2 regions of the Streptomyces sp. NPDC037100 genome follow, and region 2 is predicted to be linked to the other one. Evidence: riboswitches for the same ligand, from Rfam matches in the RefSeq annotation. Region 2 holds a riboswitch; the other holds the start of a gene.
The links. Region 2 has a riboswitch for thiamine pyrophosphate ahead of thiO (glycine oxidase ThiO). Riboswitches for the same ligand answer to the same signal wherever they lie in the genome.
Positions count from the first base shown of each region.

Region 1: linked by a shared signal. The riboswitch ahead of ACZ7EG_RS29320 (thiamine ABC transporter substrate-binding protein) and the one ahead of thiO (glycine oxidase ThiO) in region 2 are both predicted to bind thiamine pyrophosphate.

Region 1 covers NZ_JBVJSX010000010.1:144,196-150,840, forward strand. The annotation lists gene ACZ7EG_RS29315 (ABC transporter permease) at 1-1,454, opposite strand, end outside; gene ACZ7EG_RS29320 (thiamine ABC transporter substrate-binding protein) at 1,493-2,533, opposite strand; TPP riboswitch at 2,658-2,764, opposite strand; gene rlmN (dual-specificity RNA methyltransferase RlmN) at 2,789-3,895, opposite strand; gene ACZ7EG_RS29330 (hypothetical protein) at 4,171-5,112, shown strand; gene ACZ7EG_RS29335 (DUF4145 domain-containing protein) at 5,924-6,610, opposite strand.
Region 2 covers NZ_JBVJSX010000007.1:41,937-52,279, forward strand. The annotation lists gene pknB (Stk1 family PASTA domain-containing Ser/Thr kinase) at 1-1,122, opposite strand, end outside; gene ACZ7EG_RS23230 (thiazole synthase) at 1,219-2,016, opposite strand; gene thiS (sulfur carrier protein ThiS) at 2,019-2,219, opposite strand; gene thiO (glycine oxidase ThiO) at 2,216-3,388, opposite strand; TPP riboswitch at 3,386-3,497, opposite strand; gene ACZ7EG_RS23245 (avidin-fold protein) at 3,550-3,900, shown strand; gene ACZ7EG_RS23250 (NAD(P)/FAD-dependent oxidoreductase) at 3,933-5,174, shown strand; gene ACZ7EG_RS23255 (Rv2175c family DNA-binding protein) at 5,286-5,651, shown strand; gene thiE (thiamine phosphate synthase) at 6,000-6,659, shown strand; gene metF (methylenetetrahydrofolate reductase [NAD(P)H]) at 6,758-7,681, shown strand; gene ACZ7EG_RS23270 (SCO2102 family sporulation regulator) at 7,738-8,667, shown strand; gene ACZ7EG_RS23275 (phytoene desaturase family protein) at 8,695-10,185, opposite strand.

The sequences.
Region 1 (6,645 bases), on a different contig from region 2:
AGCGTCGGGTTGTCGGGCCGTGCGATGAACACCGTCGCGCCGAACTCGCCGAGGGACACGGCGAAGGCGAACCCGGCCGCGATCAGCAGCGCCCGCCGTACCATCGGCAGGTCCACCTCCCGCCACACCCGCCAGGGGGAGGCCCCGAGCACCGAGGCCGCCTCCCTCAGCCGCACGTCCACCGCGCGCAGCACGGGCAGCATCGTCCGCACCACGAACGGCACCCCGACCAGCGCCTGCGCGAGCGGCACCAGGATCCAGGAGGACCTGAGGTCCAGCGGCGGCTCGTCGAGGGAGATCAGGAACCCGAAGCCGACGGTCACCGCGGACACCCCGAGCGGCAGCATCAGCAGGGCGTCGAAGCCGCGCACGAACCGTCCGGCGTCCCGGCGGGTGAGCGCGACCGCGGCGAGACCGCCGATCGCCACCGCGATGAGCGTGGCGGCGACGGCGTACGACAGGGAGTTGCCGATCGCCTCGATCGGCGGGACCAGGAACACTCCGCTGTCTCCGCTGGTCAGCGCCCGGTAGTAGCCGAAGTCCGGCGCGCCCAGGGACCGCTGCACCAGCACGGCGAGCGGCAGCACGAGCAGGACGGCGACGGTGACGAGCACTCCGCCGAGCAGCGCCCACTCCCCCGCGCCGCGCGGCCGGCGGGCGGTCACCGCGGCGTCCACCAGCCGCAGCGTGGTCTCCCGCCGCCGCACGGTCCAGGCGTGGACCGCGAGGATCGCGCCCACCGCGACGAACTGGATGAGGGTCAGCACGGCCGCCGTGGACAGGTCGAAGATCTCCGAGGTCTGCCGGTAGATCTCCACCTCCAGAGTGGAGAAGGTGGGCCCGCCGAGGACCTGCACCACCCCGAAGGAGGTGAAGGTGAACAGGAAGACCATCAGCGCGGCGGCGGCCACGGCCGGGGCGAGCGCGGGCAGCGTGACCTGCCGCCAGGCCTTCGACGGCGACGCCCCGAGCATGCGCGCGGCCTCTTCCTGCCGCGGGTCGAGCTGCGCCCAGAGCCCGCCGACGGTCCTGACGACGACCGCGTAGTTGAAGAAGACGTGCGCGAGCAGGATCGCCCACACGGTGGTGTCCAGCCGTACGCCCCACAGCTCGTCGAGCAGCCCGCCCCGCCCGACGAGCGCCAGGAACGCCGTACCGACGACGACCGTCGGCAGCACGAACGGCACGGTCACGACCGCCCGCAGGACCTGCTTGCCCGGGAAGTCGAAGCGGGCGAAGACGTACGCGCCGGGAAGAGCGACGAGCAACGTGAGCGCGGTGGAGACCACTGCCTGCCAGGTGGTGAACCACAGCACGTGCCGGACGTCGGACTGCGCCAGCACCTCCCCGATCCGTCCGAGGTGCCAGGTCCCGTCGGTCTTGAGGCCGCGCGCGACGATCGCGGCGACGGGGTAGGCGAAGAAGACCGCGAAGAACGCGACGGGCGCGGCCAGCAGACCGAACCGCGCCGCCGCGCCCCGCGTCCGGGCGGCTACTTCAGTACGAGTGAGGTCCACGACTTGACCCACTGGTCACGGTGGTCGGCGATCTTCGCCGGGTCCATGGTCTCCGGGTCCTTCGCCTGCGGCCCGTACTTCACGAACTCCGGCGGCACCTGGGCGCCCTCGCGCACCGGGTAGACGAACATGTTGAGCGGCATGTCGTCCTGGAACGGCTTGCTGACGAGGAATTCGAGGAAGGCCTTGCCGCCCTTGGTGTTCTTCGCGTTGCTGAGCAGCCCGGCGTACTCGACCTGCCGGAAGCAGGTGCCCTCGGCGACCCCGGTCGGGGCGGCGGTGGGCTTCGGCTTGGCGTACAGCACCTCCGCGGGCGGCGAGGAGGCGTACGACACGACGAGCGGCCGGTCGCCCTTGGCCTTCTTGCCGCTGCTGGAGCCGGAGAACTCCTCGTTGTAGGCCTGCTCCCAGCCGTCGACGACCTTCACGCCGTTGGCCTTGAGCTTCTTCCAGTAGCCCTCCCAGCCGTCATCGCCGTACTTCGCGGCGGTGCCGAGCAGGAAACCGAGACCGGGCGAGGAGGCGGAGGCGTTCTCGGTCACCAGCAGGTTCTTGTACTGGGGCTTGACCAGGTCGTCGAAGCTCTTCGGCGGCTCCAGCTCGTGGTCGGCGAAGTACTTCTTGTCGTAGTTGACGCAGATGTCGCCGGTGTCGATGGGCGTGACCCGGTGCTGGTCCTGGTCGACGCGGTACTCGGCCTTGATCGTGTCGGAGCCCTTCGGCTCGTACGACTGGAACAGCCCGTTGTCGAGCGCCCGCGAGAGCAGCGTGTTGTCGACGCCGAAGAAGACGTCGCCCTGCGGGTTGTCCTTGGTCAGGATGGCCTTGTTCACGGCCTGCCCGGCGTCGCCGTCCTTGAGGACCCTGACCTTGTAGCCGGACTGCTTCTCGAAGGCCGCGATGACGTCCTCGGACGCGGCCCACGAGTCGTGGCTGACCAGCGTCACGGTCTTGGAGTCGCCGGACCCCTGCCCGCCGCCGGACGACTCCCCGCACGCGGCGAGCGTGCCGGCCATGCCGAGCCCGACGACCGCCGCCGTCAGCCGCTTGATGTTGTTACCCACTGGATTCCTCCTGGAGTGACCAGGAGAAGACGCGGCCCCGCCCGGGACTTCCGTGGTCCCGGGCGGGGCGCAACAGCTCGAGTGATGACCGATCTCCCTACCCAGAATGACCTGGGCCAGGTTCGGAGGGTCTGCGGCCCTGTGCCGCACTCTCAGCGCTGTGGCGCTCCCCTGTCGGAATATGCAGATGTTCTTACGGCGGTCAGACTACCGTTCGGTGGCCGCGAGCTGACCACACGCCCCGTCGATCTCCTGACCACGGGTGTCCCGGATCGTCACCGGCACACCATGGGCCGCGATGGCCTCCACGAAGGCCTTCTCGTCCTCGGGCCGCGAGGCGGTCCACTTCGACCCGGGCGTCGGGTTCAGCGGGATCAGGTTCACGTGCACGGGCTTGCCCTTGAGCAGCCGCCCGAGCCGGTCACCCCGCCACGCCTGGTCGTTGATGTCCCGGATCAGCGCGTACTCGATGGACAGCCGGCGCCCGGACTTGGCGCTGTACTCGAAGCCGGCGTCCAGCACCTCGCGGACCTTCCAGCGCGTGTTCACGGGCACGAGGGTGTCGCGCAGTTCGTCGTCGGGCGCGTGCAGCGAGATGGCGAGGCGGCACTTGAAGCCCTCGTCGGAGAACCGGTGGATGGCGGGGACGAGGCCGACGGTGGAGACGGTGATACCGCGCTGCGAGAGCCCCACGCCGTCGGGCTCGGGGTCGGTGAGCCGCCGGATGGAGCCGATGACCCGGTTGTAGTTGGCGAGGGGCTCGCCCATGCCCATGAAGACGATGTTGCTGAGCCGCGCAGGGCCGCCGGGAACCTCCCCGTCCCTCAGGGCCCGCATGCCGTCCACGATCTGGTGCACGATCTCGGCGGTGGACAGATTCCGGTCCAGCCCGGCCTGCCCGGTAGCACAGAACGGGCAATTCATCCCGCACCCGGCCTGCGAACTGATGCACATGGTCACCCGGTCCGGGTAGCGCATCAGCACGGACTCGACGAGCGTCCCGTCGAACAGCCGCCACAGGGTCTTGCGGGTGGTGCCCTGGTCGGTCGACAGATGCCGCACGACGGTCATCAGCTCGGGCAGCAGGGCTTCCTGGAGCCGCCCCCGGGCGCCGACCGGGATGTCGGTCCACTGCTCCGGATCGTGCGCGTACCGCGCGAAGTAGTGCTGCGAGAGCTGCTTGGCACGAAACGGCTTCTCCCCGACCGCGGCAACGGCCTCCTTGCGCTCGGCAGGAGTGAGATCGGCGAGATGCCGCGGCGGCTTCTTGGCTCCGCGGGGGGCGACGAAAGTGAGTTCTCCGGGTGCAGGCATAACCCATCCAGTGTGGCAGATCAACTCCGGTTGCCCAGGCCAGAACGGGGTGGGGACGGTCACCCGTGATCGCCGTCTGTCGTCGTTGGTCTACCTCGGACGGCCCAGAGACGGCCCAGAGGGCGATCGCGAGTAGGGCCGCGACTCAGCCCGAACCTGTGAGGCGCGCTCTGACCGTGCGCCCCTTTCGCAACGCGCGCCCCCCTTGCGTATCACGATCACTGCGTGGACCCTTGCTCTTCCATGTAGTCAACACTTACGGGCCTGGGGGGACCATGGCTACCCGTCTGGGGACTGTCGCTTTCTTCGAGATCGTGCGCGCCAAGGATTCACTGAATGCGCGAATGCAGGAAACGGACTGGCAGGTATTCCTCGGCAACTTAGAGAGAACACCTGCCGCCGATCGAATTTCGACCCATCGCAGTGACAGTTTTATTGGGCAGGCAGTTAGAGCAGAAGGACGCCTGCATCTTCTGGTCGGCAGGATAGGTGCCAGCGAACTTCAAACCGTCGACCTCGATCACGGACACATCGAGGATATACGCCTCGAAGGCAACAAAGGCACGATTGACACAACGACCGTATCCTTCCTGGAATACGGAAATATCATTGGGATCCTCCAAGGGAAACCGGGATCCCCAAGGGCAGCCGCCGTTCAACGTTGGCTCAATTCCTGCCAGATCGCGAACGACGAGATCGCACTATGGCCGGTCATCGGAAACAACGTGTGGGAGAAGCTGGAAAAGGCAGAAGCCGTACATAGCTTTGAGTTCAGCTATCGGCCGAGCCCAGCGATCGCTCCGCCGGATGGCGAAGGGCTAGCCAGTTTCGTGCGGCTAGGTGACTCCAGGTACCCAGACCATCGCATCACCCTTAAACTCGAAGTTCCAAAAAGAGGCGGACCCGGCCCGGTAGCCAGGCTACGCGGACAGAGAAGACTCCAAAGCGACATTCAATCACTGATGTCAGAACTGGGGTATTTGGAGGGTCCGACGGGAGTAGACAGGGCGCAGGCGCTGGTAACCCTTCCCGGGGAGGAAGGCGAAGCGGGGGACGAGCCCCTGGACTTCATCAAGCATCACATCACAGCCAAGTGCCGAGTTGAGATCAGTCACGCCGATGGACGCCCCCGCTATGAGGCGAGCGTGGCCGCAATCATGCAGGTAGCCCAGGAGAAGCGGCGCGACCTGAAGGCCGCTGTCGGTGCCGGCCAGTAGAGTCGGCCACCTCCACGTTGGGGGGTGATGCCGTGTCGCATTTCGGATCTGCAGTGCGTCGACTAAAGGACGCATGGAGCGAGGTACCTGGGTTTGATTGGGTTCTAGCCGCTATGTTCGTGGGTGGCCATTTAGGTGCCGCCCACTGGGCATCATGGCCAGGGATCATAGAGGGATTGCCAGCCGACCGACGGAAGGACTTATACACGACAGCCGCCTCAGTATCTGCTCTAGTCGGCGGCTTCGGAACCGCCGCAATAGCACAATACGCAAGTTCACACGGTCAAGATATGCGCGAATTGCGCAGACGCTTCGGTACCAGCCTTAGAAAGAATTGGCTAAGCATTCTTACCGGCATGCTGGTAATTTCGGCGGGATGCCTTCTACTGCTAGTGCTGGACCGGGCTAAGTCTGCCGGATACACGGGATGGCTCATAGAATTCCTGCTGCTCCTAGGCTCGGCTAGGTCTATCAGGCTTGTGTGGCTTTTCAACATGCTGATTGGCGTCTCAGATCGGGACGCTCTCCAGCCGGAAAGGTCACCTGCCCTACAGTTCCGAAACAGGGAGCCCTGAGGCCTGCCGCGGAGCACTCAGGTCGGCGGATCCTCAATAGCCGAGTCAAGCCGACGGGACGCCGCTCACCGTTTGAGAGCGGCGCCCCACCTGGCGCAGGCTCGATCCTCATCCTTATCAGGTCGATCACGCCGGGGCCGCGACGTTGGCCATCCGGCTCTCTGCTTGGGCCAATCGTCCCTGGAGATTCAGCGCCACCCGTCGCTGTTCGCCCTCGTTGGTGTCAGCCGTTGATGTCAGGCGCCAGGCTCGCCCTCGACAGATCCGCCCGACGCCCCAACTGTGTCTTTTCTCTGAGCCTGTCCACGACGAGCCTTGAACTCATCGAACTGTGCAGACAGGACATACAGGTAGTCCAAGAGCGCTTCTGCGAGATCAATGCTGTCAGACGCGTCTTCCCGTGTGACCTCGACCCCGGTGAAGTGAGCACCTTCGTTGCCGAGCACGCGAAGCGCTTGAGCCCACTCGAAGAGACGTCCATCGATCTTGCCTGCGCTCTTCAGCGCTTCCAGCATCTGGAACAGCTTGGCTCTTCCGCCCTGCTGAACGTTCTGATCCTTACAGACGCCCTCCAGCGTCCTTCGAACCATGGCAACCGCAGCGGTGTACGCCTTGACCGAGAAACACTTCCGTGCCTCCTCGTGCGCTTGGCGAAGCTGATGGGGAATCTTGGGGCTCAGGGCCCGCTGTTCCCGCTTCGTCGGCCAGACGACCAGTGGCTCCCCGTCCCAACCGCTTCCGATGTCCTCCTCCCAAGCAAGCAAGGGAGCACCACACTTGGTGCAGCGGCTCAGCTCGTAGAGAGCAGCAGGCTCCTGGAAGTCCTCGTGGATCATTGCGGCTTCGACCCGGGCAATGGCTGGCCCGGAGCAGTTCGGGCAGTTGACGAGAATGTCTCCGCCTACGTGGTCTTTGCGTGCCATAGCCGCAACCTACTCATCCAGCGCCGTGGACGGAC
Region 2 (10,343 bases):
GTACCAGACGCCGGCGCCGAGGCCGAGCACGAGCAGGACGGCGACGACGATCGCCGCCGGGCCGCGCCGGATTCCCGAGCGGCGCCGGGACGGCGGGGGCGGCGGCGGAGACGCGAAGCGGCTGGTGCGGTCGAGGGCGGGCCCGGAAGCGTCGTCGTCCCCGCCGGCCGGCAGCGGGCGGGGCGTGGTCAGGGCGCGCGGGATCACGGTCGTCCGGTCGTCGCCGTTGTCGTGGTCCACCGTGAGCGCCTGCGGCGGCACCGCGTCCAGCTGCTCCTCGTCCAGCCGGCCGCGTCCGTCACGGACCTGCGCGAGCAGCGCCACCGCGTCGTGCGGGCGGAGGGCCGGGGTGCGGGCCGTCGCCGAGGCCACCATCGCGTCCAGCTCGTACGCCATTGCGGGCACGGCGGCCGAGGGCGGGGGCACGTCCTCGTGCAGGTGCTTGTAGAGGATCACGGCGGGGGAGTCCCCGTCGTGCGGCTTGTCGCCGGTCAGCATCTCGTACAGCATCACGCCGCACGCGTACACGTCGACGCGGGGATCGGCGGTGCCGTCCTCTATCTGCTCCGGGGCGAGGTACGAGACCGTGCCGAGCACGGTGCCGGTGGTGTTCGTCACCGTGTCCACGGCCCGGACCAGGCCGAAGTCGGCGACCTTGACCCGCCCGTCGTCCCCGATCAGGACGTTCTCGGGCTTCATGTCGCGGTGCACGAATCCGGCACGGTGCGCCGCGCCCAGTGCGGCCAGCACCGGCTCCAGGATGTCCAGGGCGGCGCGCGGCTGCAGGGCCCCGCGCTCGCGCAGCACGTCCCGCAGGGTGCAGCCCGCGACGTACTCCATCGCCAGGTACACGTACGAGCCGTCGGTGCCCTGGTCGAAGACCTGCACCACGTTCGGATGGGCCAGCCGGGCCACGGACTTCGCCTCGCGGATGAAGCGCTCGACGAACGAGGCGTCGACCGCGAGCGAGGGGTGCATCACCTTGAGCGCGAGGACCCGGTCGAGCCGGGTGTCCACGGCCCGGTAGACCGTGGCCATCCCGCCGACCGCGATCCGCGCGTCGATGCGGTATCGGCCGTCGAGCACCTGCCCGACCAAGGGGTCCTGAAGGGTCGTGTCCACGCAGGCGAGTGTACGAGCCACGACCGACAGCCCTGTCCCCCCCGGCTGATTCCGGGGCGGGACTGCAGCCGACCTGTGACGTGTGCCCCTATGCCCCTATTGGAAAGCGGGCCGCTCCGGGTCCAGCACCGCCATGCCCTGCGCGGGAGACGACGCCCGGGCGAAATGCCGCCGGGGGATCCGCCCGGCCCGGTACGCCAGCCGCCCCGCCTCCACGGCGTGCCGCATGGCGTCGGCCATCAGCACGGGTTCCTGCGCCCGCGTCACCGCCGAGGCGAGCATCACGCCCGCACACCCCAGCTCCATCGCCAGCGCGGCGTCCGACGCCGTCCCCGCGCCCGCGTCCAGGATCACCGGCACGCGCGCGTGCTCGACGATCAGCTGGAAGTTGTGCGGGTTGCGGATGCCGAGCCCGGAGCCGATCGGCGAGCCGAGCGGCATGATCGCCGCACAGCCCACGTCCTCCAGCTTCCGCGCGAGCACCGGATCGTCGTTGGTGTACGGCAGCACCGTGAACCCGTCGTCGACCAGGGTCTCGGCCGCCTCCAGCGTCTCGACCGGGTCCGGCAGCAGCGTGCGCTCGTCGGCGATGACCTCCAGCTTGATCAGGTCCGTGCCGAGGGCCTCGCGTGCCAGGCGGGCCGTGAGGACGGCCTCGCCGGCCGTGAAGCAGCCCGCCGTGTTCGGCAGCACCCGGATGCCGAGCTTGTCGAGGACGGACAGCACCGAGCCGTGCACCGAGGCGTTCACCCGGCGCATCGCGACGGTCGTCAGCTCCGTCCCGGACGCGACCAGCGACCGCTCCAGCACGTCGAGGCTGGGCGCCCCGCCCGTGCCCATGATCAGACGGGACGTGAAGGACGTACCACCGAGGACGAACGGATCGTCGGCCATGGTCAGCCTCCCTGGACGGCGGTGAGGACTTCCACGCGGTCTCCCTCGGACAGGGGCGTGGAGGGCCACTGGGTGCGCGGGACGACGGTTTCGTTGAGGGCGGCGGCCACGCCCGAGGGCGAGGCCGTGAGCGACCTCACGACGGTGTCCAGAGCCGTGCCGGGCCCGACGTCCCGGGGCTCGCCGTTGACGGAGATGTTCATGCGGGCTGCTCCGTGAGTGCGGTGGCGGGGCTGAAGCGTTTCGGGGTGAAGGGACGGGCCTCCTCGGGGAGTTCGCCCGTCGCCAGGACGTGCGCCAGGGCGTCGCCGGTCACCGGTGTGAGCAGGACGCCGTTGCGGTAGTGCCCGGTGGCCAGCAGCAGCCCCTCCAGACCGGTGGGTCCGAGCAGCGGCGCGTTGTCGGGGGAGCCGGGCCGCAGCCCGGCCCTGGTCTCGGTGAGCGGCAGCTCGGTGATGCCCGGGACCAGCTCGTGCGCGTCCCGCAGCAGCTCGTACACGCCGCCCGCGGTCACGGTGGTGTCCCAGCCCAGCTCCTCGCTGGTGGCCCCGACGACCAGTTCGCCGCTCGCGCGCGGCACCAGGTAGACGTGGCTGCCGCGCACGACCGCGCGCACGGTCCGGTTCAGGAACGGCCCGTGCCGCTGCGGCATGGTCAGCCGCAGGACCTGGCCCTTCACGGGCCGCACAGGAGGCAGTACGTCCGCCGGGACGCCGGCGAGCCGCCCGCTGAGACTGCCCCCGGCGAGCACCACCTGCCCGGCGGCCGCCCCGGTCCCGTCCGCCAGAACGGCACCGGCGGCCCGGTCCCGGACGACGGTCAGCCGCTCCGCCCACGCCCGGTGGAAGACCACGCCCGCCCGCTCGCACGCGGCGAGAAGCGCCCCGGCCAGCCGCCGGGGATCGATCTGGTGATCACCGTCGACCCGCAGCCCCCCGCGCACGCCCGGCGCGAGCATCGGCTCCAGGCGCCGGCACTCGCGCCCCGACAGCCACTGCGACTCCAGCCCCGACTGCTGTTGCAGGGCGTGCAGTTCGCGCAGATGGGCCCGGTCGTCGGCGTCCAGGGCCACGGCGAGCGTGCCGCAGCGGCGGTAGCCGAGGTCCCGGCCGGTCAGCTCGGTGAGCTCGGCGGCGAAGTCCGGGTAGCGCCTGGCGGAGGCGAGGTTCAGGCCGAGCAGGGTCTGCTCGCCGTAGTGCAGTTCCGTGACGGCGGCCAGCATGCCGGCGGCCACCTGCGCGGCTCCGCCGCCCGGCTCGGGGTCCACGACGGCCGTGGTGAGGCCCCGTTGCGCGGCCCGCCAGGCCGTGACCAGGCCGATGATCCCGCCCCCGATGACCAGGACGTCTGACGATGTGGACGTAGGCGTCATGGGCGTCCAGCCCCTCCCTTCGCCGGCATGACCCGGATCAGGTTCGTACGGTCGGAGGCCGCCAGCCTCCCTCTCAGCCCGGTGCGTCCGGGCTCCCGCGAGTGCTTTACGTTGGCCACCCTAGCCCGACGCCCTGTCCCGCAGTAAGGGAGCCTCAGCCCATGGCCCGATCCCTCGACGGTCTCGTCCTCGCCCCGGTCGCCGACCAGGCACCGGGCCAGGTGGGCACCCGCACCCGGTTCACGTACCACGAGCGGGAGGGCGAGATCTGGGCCGAGTACACGGGCGGCGACGTCGTACGCGGGCACCTCGTGGGTACCCGGGAAGGTGACCGGCTGGACTTCCGGTACGTCCAGCTCAAGCGGGACGGGACCACCTCCTCGGGGCACTGCGTATCGGCGGTCGTGGAGCTGCCCGACGGGCGGGTGCGGCTGGAGGAGACCTGGGAGTGGGAGTCCCAGCGGGGCAACGGCACGAGCGTTGTGGAGCAGGTCACGGCGCATGAGCACTGACTGACAGAACGTCAGGTGTCTATGGTGATCAGGTGAGCGAGCAGACGCAGGAACCAGGTCCGTCCGCGCCGCGGCGCGTCGTCGTGGCGGGTGCGGGCATGGCCGGGGTGCAGACCGCCGTCGCCCTGCGCGAGCAGGGCTTCACCGGTGACGTGATCCTCATCGGCGCCGAGCCCCACCAGCCCTACGACCGGCCCCCGCTGTCCAAGGCCGTTCTGCTCGGCAAGTCCGAGGGCTCCGCCTTCGACGTCGACTTCGAGGCTCTCGGCATCGAACTGCGGCTCGGCTGCGAGGTGCTGGGCCTGCGCCCCGCCGACCACGAGCTGGACACCGAGGACGGACCCGTGCCGTACGACGTCCTCGTCGTCGCGACCGGCGCGGAACCCGTCCGGCTGCCCGGCACCGAGGGCGTGCCCGGTGTGCATCTGCTGCGCACCCTGGACGACGCCGAGCGGCTGCGGCCGGTGCTGGCCCGCCAGCACGACATCGTGGTCGTCGGCGCGGGCTGGATCGGCGCGGAGTTCGCCACCGCCGCGCGCGAGGCGGGCTGCGCGGTGACCGTCGTCGAGGCCGCCGAACGCCCGCTCGCCGGGGCGCTGCCCGCCGAGGTCGCCGCCCCGATGGCCGGCTGGTACGCCGCCGCGGGCGCGGTCCTGCGCACGCACGCGCGCGTGGAGCGCGTCGAACCCGGTGTCGTCGTCCTCGACGACGGCTCGCGGCTGCCCGCGGGCGCGGTCGTCGTCGGCATCGGCGCCCGCCCCGCGACGGCCTGGCTGGCCGCTTCCCCGATCGAGCTGGGCCCCCACGGCGAGATCGTGGCCGACGAGCATCTGCGCACGACCGAGCCGGATGTGTACGCGGTCGGCGACTGCGCCTCCTTCCCCTCGGGGCGCTACGGCGAGCGCCTGCTCATCCACCACTGGGACAACGCCCTCCAGGGCCCGCGCACGGTCGCCGTGAACATCCTCGGCACGGCCAGGGGGGAGACCCCGGCGGTGTACGACCCGGTGCCGTACTTCTGGTCCGAGCAGTTCGGGCGGTTCGTCCAGTACGCCGGGCACCACGCGGCCGCGGACACCACCCTGTGGCGGGGCGACCCTTCCGGTCCGGCCTGGACGGTCTGCTGGCTGCGGGGCGAGCGGCTGGTCGCGCTGCTGGCGGTGGGCCGGCCCCGGGACCTGGCGCAGGGCCGCCGTCTGATCGAGTCGGGCACACCGATGAATCCGGTGCTGCTGGTGGATCCGGCCAGGCCCATGAAGGCGGCGACGGCGTAGAGGTCACCGCCTCGGTGAGGGCCGCGGGGCGGTGCTGCCGGGCGCGGCGCGTCCGCCCGGGTGGGCCGGTCCGACTTCCGACTGTCAGTGGCAAATGGCAGGCTGGTTTCCGTGACCGAGATTGACGCAAAGATCGATGCTCTCGTCCCCGCCTGGCTCACCCTCCCCGACATCGCCGAGCAGTTCGGCGTCGAGGTGACGCGTGTGCGGCAGCTGGTCAAGGACGGCCAGCTCATCGCCGTACGCCGAGGTGAGAACCGCGCGCTGCACGTCCCCGCCGCCTTCATCGACGGGGACAAGGTCGTCAAGGGCCTGTCCGGGACCCTGACGCTCCTGCGGGACGACGGCTTCACGGACGAAGAGATGCTGGAGTGGCTCTTCACCCCGGACGACAGCCTGCCCGGCACCCCCGCTCAGGCGCTCAGCGAGAATCGCGGCACGGAGGTGAAGCGCCGCGCCCAGGCGCTCGCGGTCTGACCCGGCCGCGACGGGACAACCGTCCGGTGCCGTGCGAGCGGGGCCGGACCTGAACATCCGCCCGAGGTGAGGGCCGTGACCCGAGGGTCACGGCCCGGGGCGGCTCGCGCCCTGTGCGGGGCTGCGGCCCGGTGGTGGCCCGCGCCCTGTGCGGGGCTGCGGATGTCACCGGCACGGCGCCGGACGTCCCCGGCGGCGCCGCAGACGTCACCGGCGTGCCCGGCAGGTCCGCGGCGGGCCGGGGCAGGCGTAAGGTGCCCGAGGCGTTCGCGGCGGGACTGGTGCGTCCCGCGCCGCACGCCGCCCACGCGGGCCCACCCGCACGCCACGACACCCAGGGGGACACGCATGACCGGCACCGCCGCCGCCACCGCACGGGCCCAGCTCGCCGACGCCCGGGTCTACCTCTGCACCGACGCGCGCAAGCGGCAGGGCGACCTCGGGGAGTTCCTCGACGCCGTGCTGACCGGCGGGGTCGACATCGTGCAGCTGCGGGACAAGGGCATGGAGGCCGCCGAGGAACTGGAGCACCTGGCCGTCTTCGCCGACGCCTGCGCCCGGCACGGCAAGCTCCTCGCGGTCAACGACCGTGCGGACGTCGCCCACGCCGCCGGCTCCGACGTCCTGCACCTCGGCCAGGGTGACCTCCCGGTCCCCGCGGCCCGTGCGCTCCTCGGTGACGACGTCCTGATCGGCCGCTCCACCCACGCCGAGTCCGAGGCCGCCGCGGCCGCCGTCCAGCAGGGCGTGGACTACTTCTGCACCGGCCCGTGCTGGCCGACCCCCACCAAGCCCGGCCGCCACGCGCCCGGCCTGGACCTCGTCTGCCACACCGCCGCCCTCGGCACCGACCGCCCCTGGTTCGCCATCGGCGGCATCGACCTCGGCAATCTCGACCAGGTCCTGGAGGCGGGCGCCCGGCGCGTCGTCGTCGTCCGGGCGATCACCGAGGCGGACGACCCCGGGGCCGCGGCGGCCGAGTTCGCGAAGCGGCTGCGCGAGGTGTAGATCCGACGGCTTGTCCAAGGGATGGACAACAAGTGGACAATTCGGGCAAAAGCCGGTCCCCGGTTGGGGGACCGACCGCCCCTGGCTAACCTGCCGGTATGGCCCTCGGCACCGCATCCATCAGGTCGGACCACGCCCGCACCGTCCGCGACATGCTCGCGGCCGGCAAGACGACGTACTCGTTCGAGTTCTACGCCCCCAAGACCCCGAAGGGCGAGCGGAACCTGTGGAACGCGCTGCGCCGGGTCGAGGCCGTGGCGCCCGACTTCGTCTCCGTGACCTACGGCGCGGGCGGTTCCACCCGCGCGGGCACGGTCAAGGCGACCGAGGCGATCGCCTCCGACACCACCCTCACCCCCATCGCCCACCTCACCGCGGTCGACCACTCGGTGGCCGACCTGCGCAACATCATCGGCCAGTACGCGGACGCCGGTATCCGCAACATGCTCGCCCTGCGCGGTGACCCGCCCGGCGACCCGATGGGCGACTGGGTGCCGCATCCCCGGGGCCTGGCCTACGCCGCCGAACTCGTCGAACTGATCAAGGCCTCCGGCGACTTCTGCGTGGGCGTCGCCGCCTTCCCGGCGATGCACCCCCGCTCGTGCGACTGGGACACCGACGTCCGCCACTTCGTCGACAAGTGCCGGGCGGGCGCGGACTACGCCATCACGCAGATGTTCTTCCAGCCCGAGGACTACCTCCGGCTGCGCGACCGGGTCTCGGCCGCCGGCTGCGACACCCCGATCATTCCCGAGGTCATGCCGATCGCGAGCGTGAAGACCCTGGAGCGGATCGGATCCCTCACCAACGCCACGTTCCCGGACGCCCTGAAAGAGCGGATCCTCACAGCAAAAGACGATCCGGCCGCTGTACGCTCCATTGGGATCGAATTCGCCACGGAGTTCTGTGCGCGGCTGCTCGCCGAGGGCGTGCCCGGCTTGCACTTCATCACGCTCAACAACTCCACCGCGACACTCGAGATCTACGAGAACCTGGGTCTGCACCACTCACCGCAGGCCTAGACCGTTCGCACCGGTATACGACACACTGCGTAGCGGCCACTGTGAGAGGGGCGTACATGGGCTGGGCGGTCCTCTACATCGCGTTCGGCATCGTCGCGCTGTGGCTGCTGGGCGAGGTGCTCCTGCAGTACAAGGCGCGACTGCGCTGGCGCCTGCTGGCCTTCGCCGGGTTCCTCGGTGTCGTCGTCGGTGTCCTGATCCCGTCGGTCGTCGTGATCGGACTGGGTGCGGCGGCCTTCGCGGTCGGGCAGACCTACGTCACCCTGTCGTTCCGCAGCGGCTTCGCGGCCGGCTGGGCGATGAGCGCGCCCGCGCTGGGCGGCAGCAAGCGCCGCCGCGGTGAGCGCGGCCGCCAGGAGCCCACCCTGGAGGTGTCCGGCCTGGAGGCCGAGGGCGGCTACGACGACGAGGCCGGCGCCTACCGCCGCGACCCCGCCCCCCACGGCCAGGACGACGACTACGACCGGGACGACGTCTTCACCCCCGCCCGCCCCCTCCACCAGCCGACGTCCGCCGAGACCACCGCCGTCTACGAGCCGCAGCCCATGCCCGAGGACACCGGCTCCTACGGCGTCTACGACCACGGCTACCAGTCGGAGGGACAGCAGTCCCACGACCCGTACGCGGCCCAGGCCGACCAGTCCTACGCCTACGACTACTCCGGCTACGGCCAGCAGCAGGGCTACGACGCCACCGGGCAGCAGTACGCCGCCTACTCCGACCCGTACATCGGCTCGTCGAACCACGGCCAGGGCGCGTACGACGGCACGTACGGCGACCAGCAGTACTACGGCCAGCAGAGCTACGGCCAGGACCAGTACTCCGGCACCTACGGCGGCGACAGCCCGCCCGGCGGGGTGTGGGTCCCGCAGCAGCGCAACACCGACGAGTACGGGCAGGAACTGCCGCCGGAGCAGCCCTATCCGTACCAGGGCGGCGGGCAGCAGCCGCAGGGGAACGGGTACGACGAGCAGTACCGTTTCTGAAGCCCGGGCCCTGCCGGGGCGCCGTGCTCACTGCGAGCCGCGGAACTCCGGCCCCTCCACGATCAGTCCCGCCACCAGCGCGCCAGACATGCCCGCGTGCGGCAGCCCGCCGCCGGGGTGAGCCCAGCCGCCCACGGTGAACAGACCGGGCACCCGCGTGGTGTTGGACGGATGCAGCAGCCGCCCGCCGCCCGCCGCCAGGGCCGGCACGGGCACCGCGCCACCCTCCGCGCCCGTCGTGTCCGCGATGTCGGCCGGGGTGCGCACCTCGTGCCAGAGGAGGCGGTCACGCAGGCCGGGTACGGCGCGTTCGGCGACGGTGATCATGTGGTCGGCGAGGTCGTCGTGAGCCCGGCCGGGTCGCGCGGGCACCACCGTCGTGAGTGTGACCGCCTCGTGGTCCGCCGGGGCGGCGCGCGGGTCGTCGGGCCGTAGCACCGTGACCGTGGGACGGGGATCTCCGGCCGCCGTGCCGAACAGAGCGTCCAATTCGGCCTCGCGGTCCTGGGCGTGCACCACCGTGCGGTGTGCCGTGCCCTCGGGGCGGATACCGCGCAGGGCCAGCAGGAGGGTCAGCCGGGAAGCCGCCGCCGGCTGCGGCGGCACTTCGCCGTCGCCCCGTACGACGGTGCCCGCCGTCAGCCGGGCCAGCGCGCCGGGCGCGACACCGGCCACCACGAAGTCCGCCTCCGCGACCGACCCGTCGGCGAGTTCCACCCCCGACGCCCGGCCGTCCTTCTCCAGCACACCGGTGACGTCGGCGCCGAAGTGAAACTCGACCCTCCGGGCCAGGCACCGCTCGTACACCGCCCGCGCCAGCTCGCGCAGGCCACCGCGCACGTACCAGGTGCCGAAGGCGTGCTCCAGATACGGCAGGACGGCCGCGCTCGCCGGTGTGACCCGGGGGTCCAGACCGTGGCCGAGGGCATGACTTTCCAGAAGCGCAGCGAGCCGGGGGTCGCGCAGCTCCCAGGCGCCGATCTCGGCGAGTGTGCCGGCCCGGCGGGTGCGCAGCAGTCGCTTGTGGGGCACCGACGGGTAGGGCTCGCGCTCGGCCAGCACCTGCCAGTTCGGCCACAGCGGCTCCTCCAGCAGCGGCCGGCGGGTCCGGTCCCAGGCCTCGCGGGCCCGGACCAGGAAGTCGCCCCAGCGCTTCCCCGCGTCCGCGCCGAGCCCCTCGTCCAGGGCGGCGACGACGCCCGCGCGCGAGGCGTTCGGCAGCGAGACCTCGGTGCCGTCCGCGAACACGTGCCGGGCCGACGGGTCGACCTGGACCAGCTCGACGCAGGACTCCAGCGGCTCCTTGCCGGTCTTGACGAACAGGTCGCGGTAGACGGCGGGCAGCGGCAGCAGGGCGGGGCCCGTGTCGAAGGAGAACCCGTCGCGCTCGAATCGGCGCAGGGCTCCGCCGTAGGTGTCCGTCCGCTCGTACACCGCCACCCGGTGGCCCGCGACGGCCAGCCGGGCGGCAGCCGTCAGCGCGCCCATCCCGGCGCCGATCACCGCAATCCGTGCCATGCCAGGGACTTTATCGGCCCTCACCGACAGCCCTCACCGACAGCCCACCGGCAGCCCTCACCGGCAGCCCTCACCGACGGCCTTCGCAGACGGCCTGCGAGTACGGGTGCGGAGGCGGTCGTCAGCAGGCGGCGACAAAGCGGTGTGGGGCCCTGTGC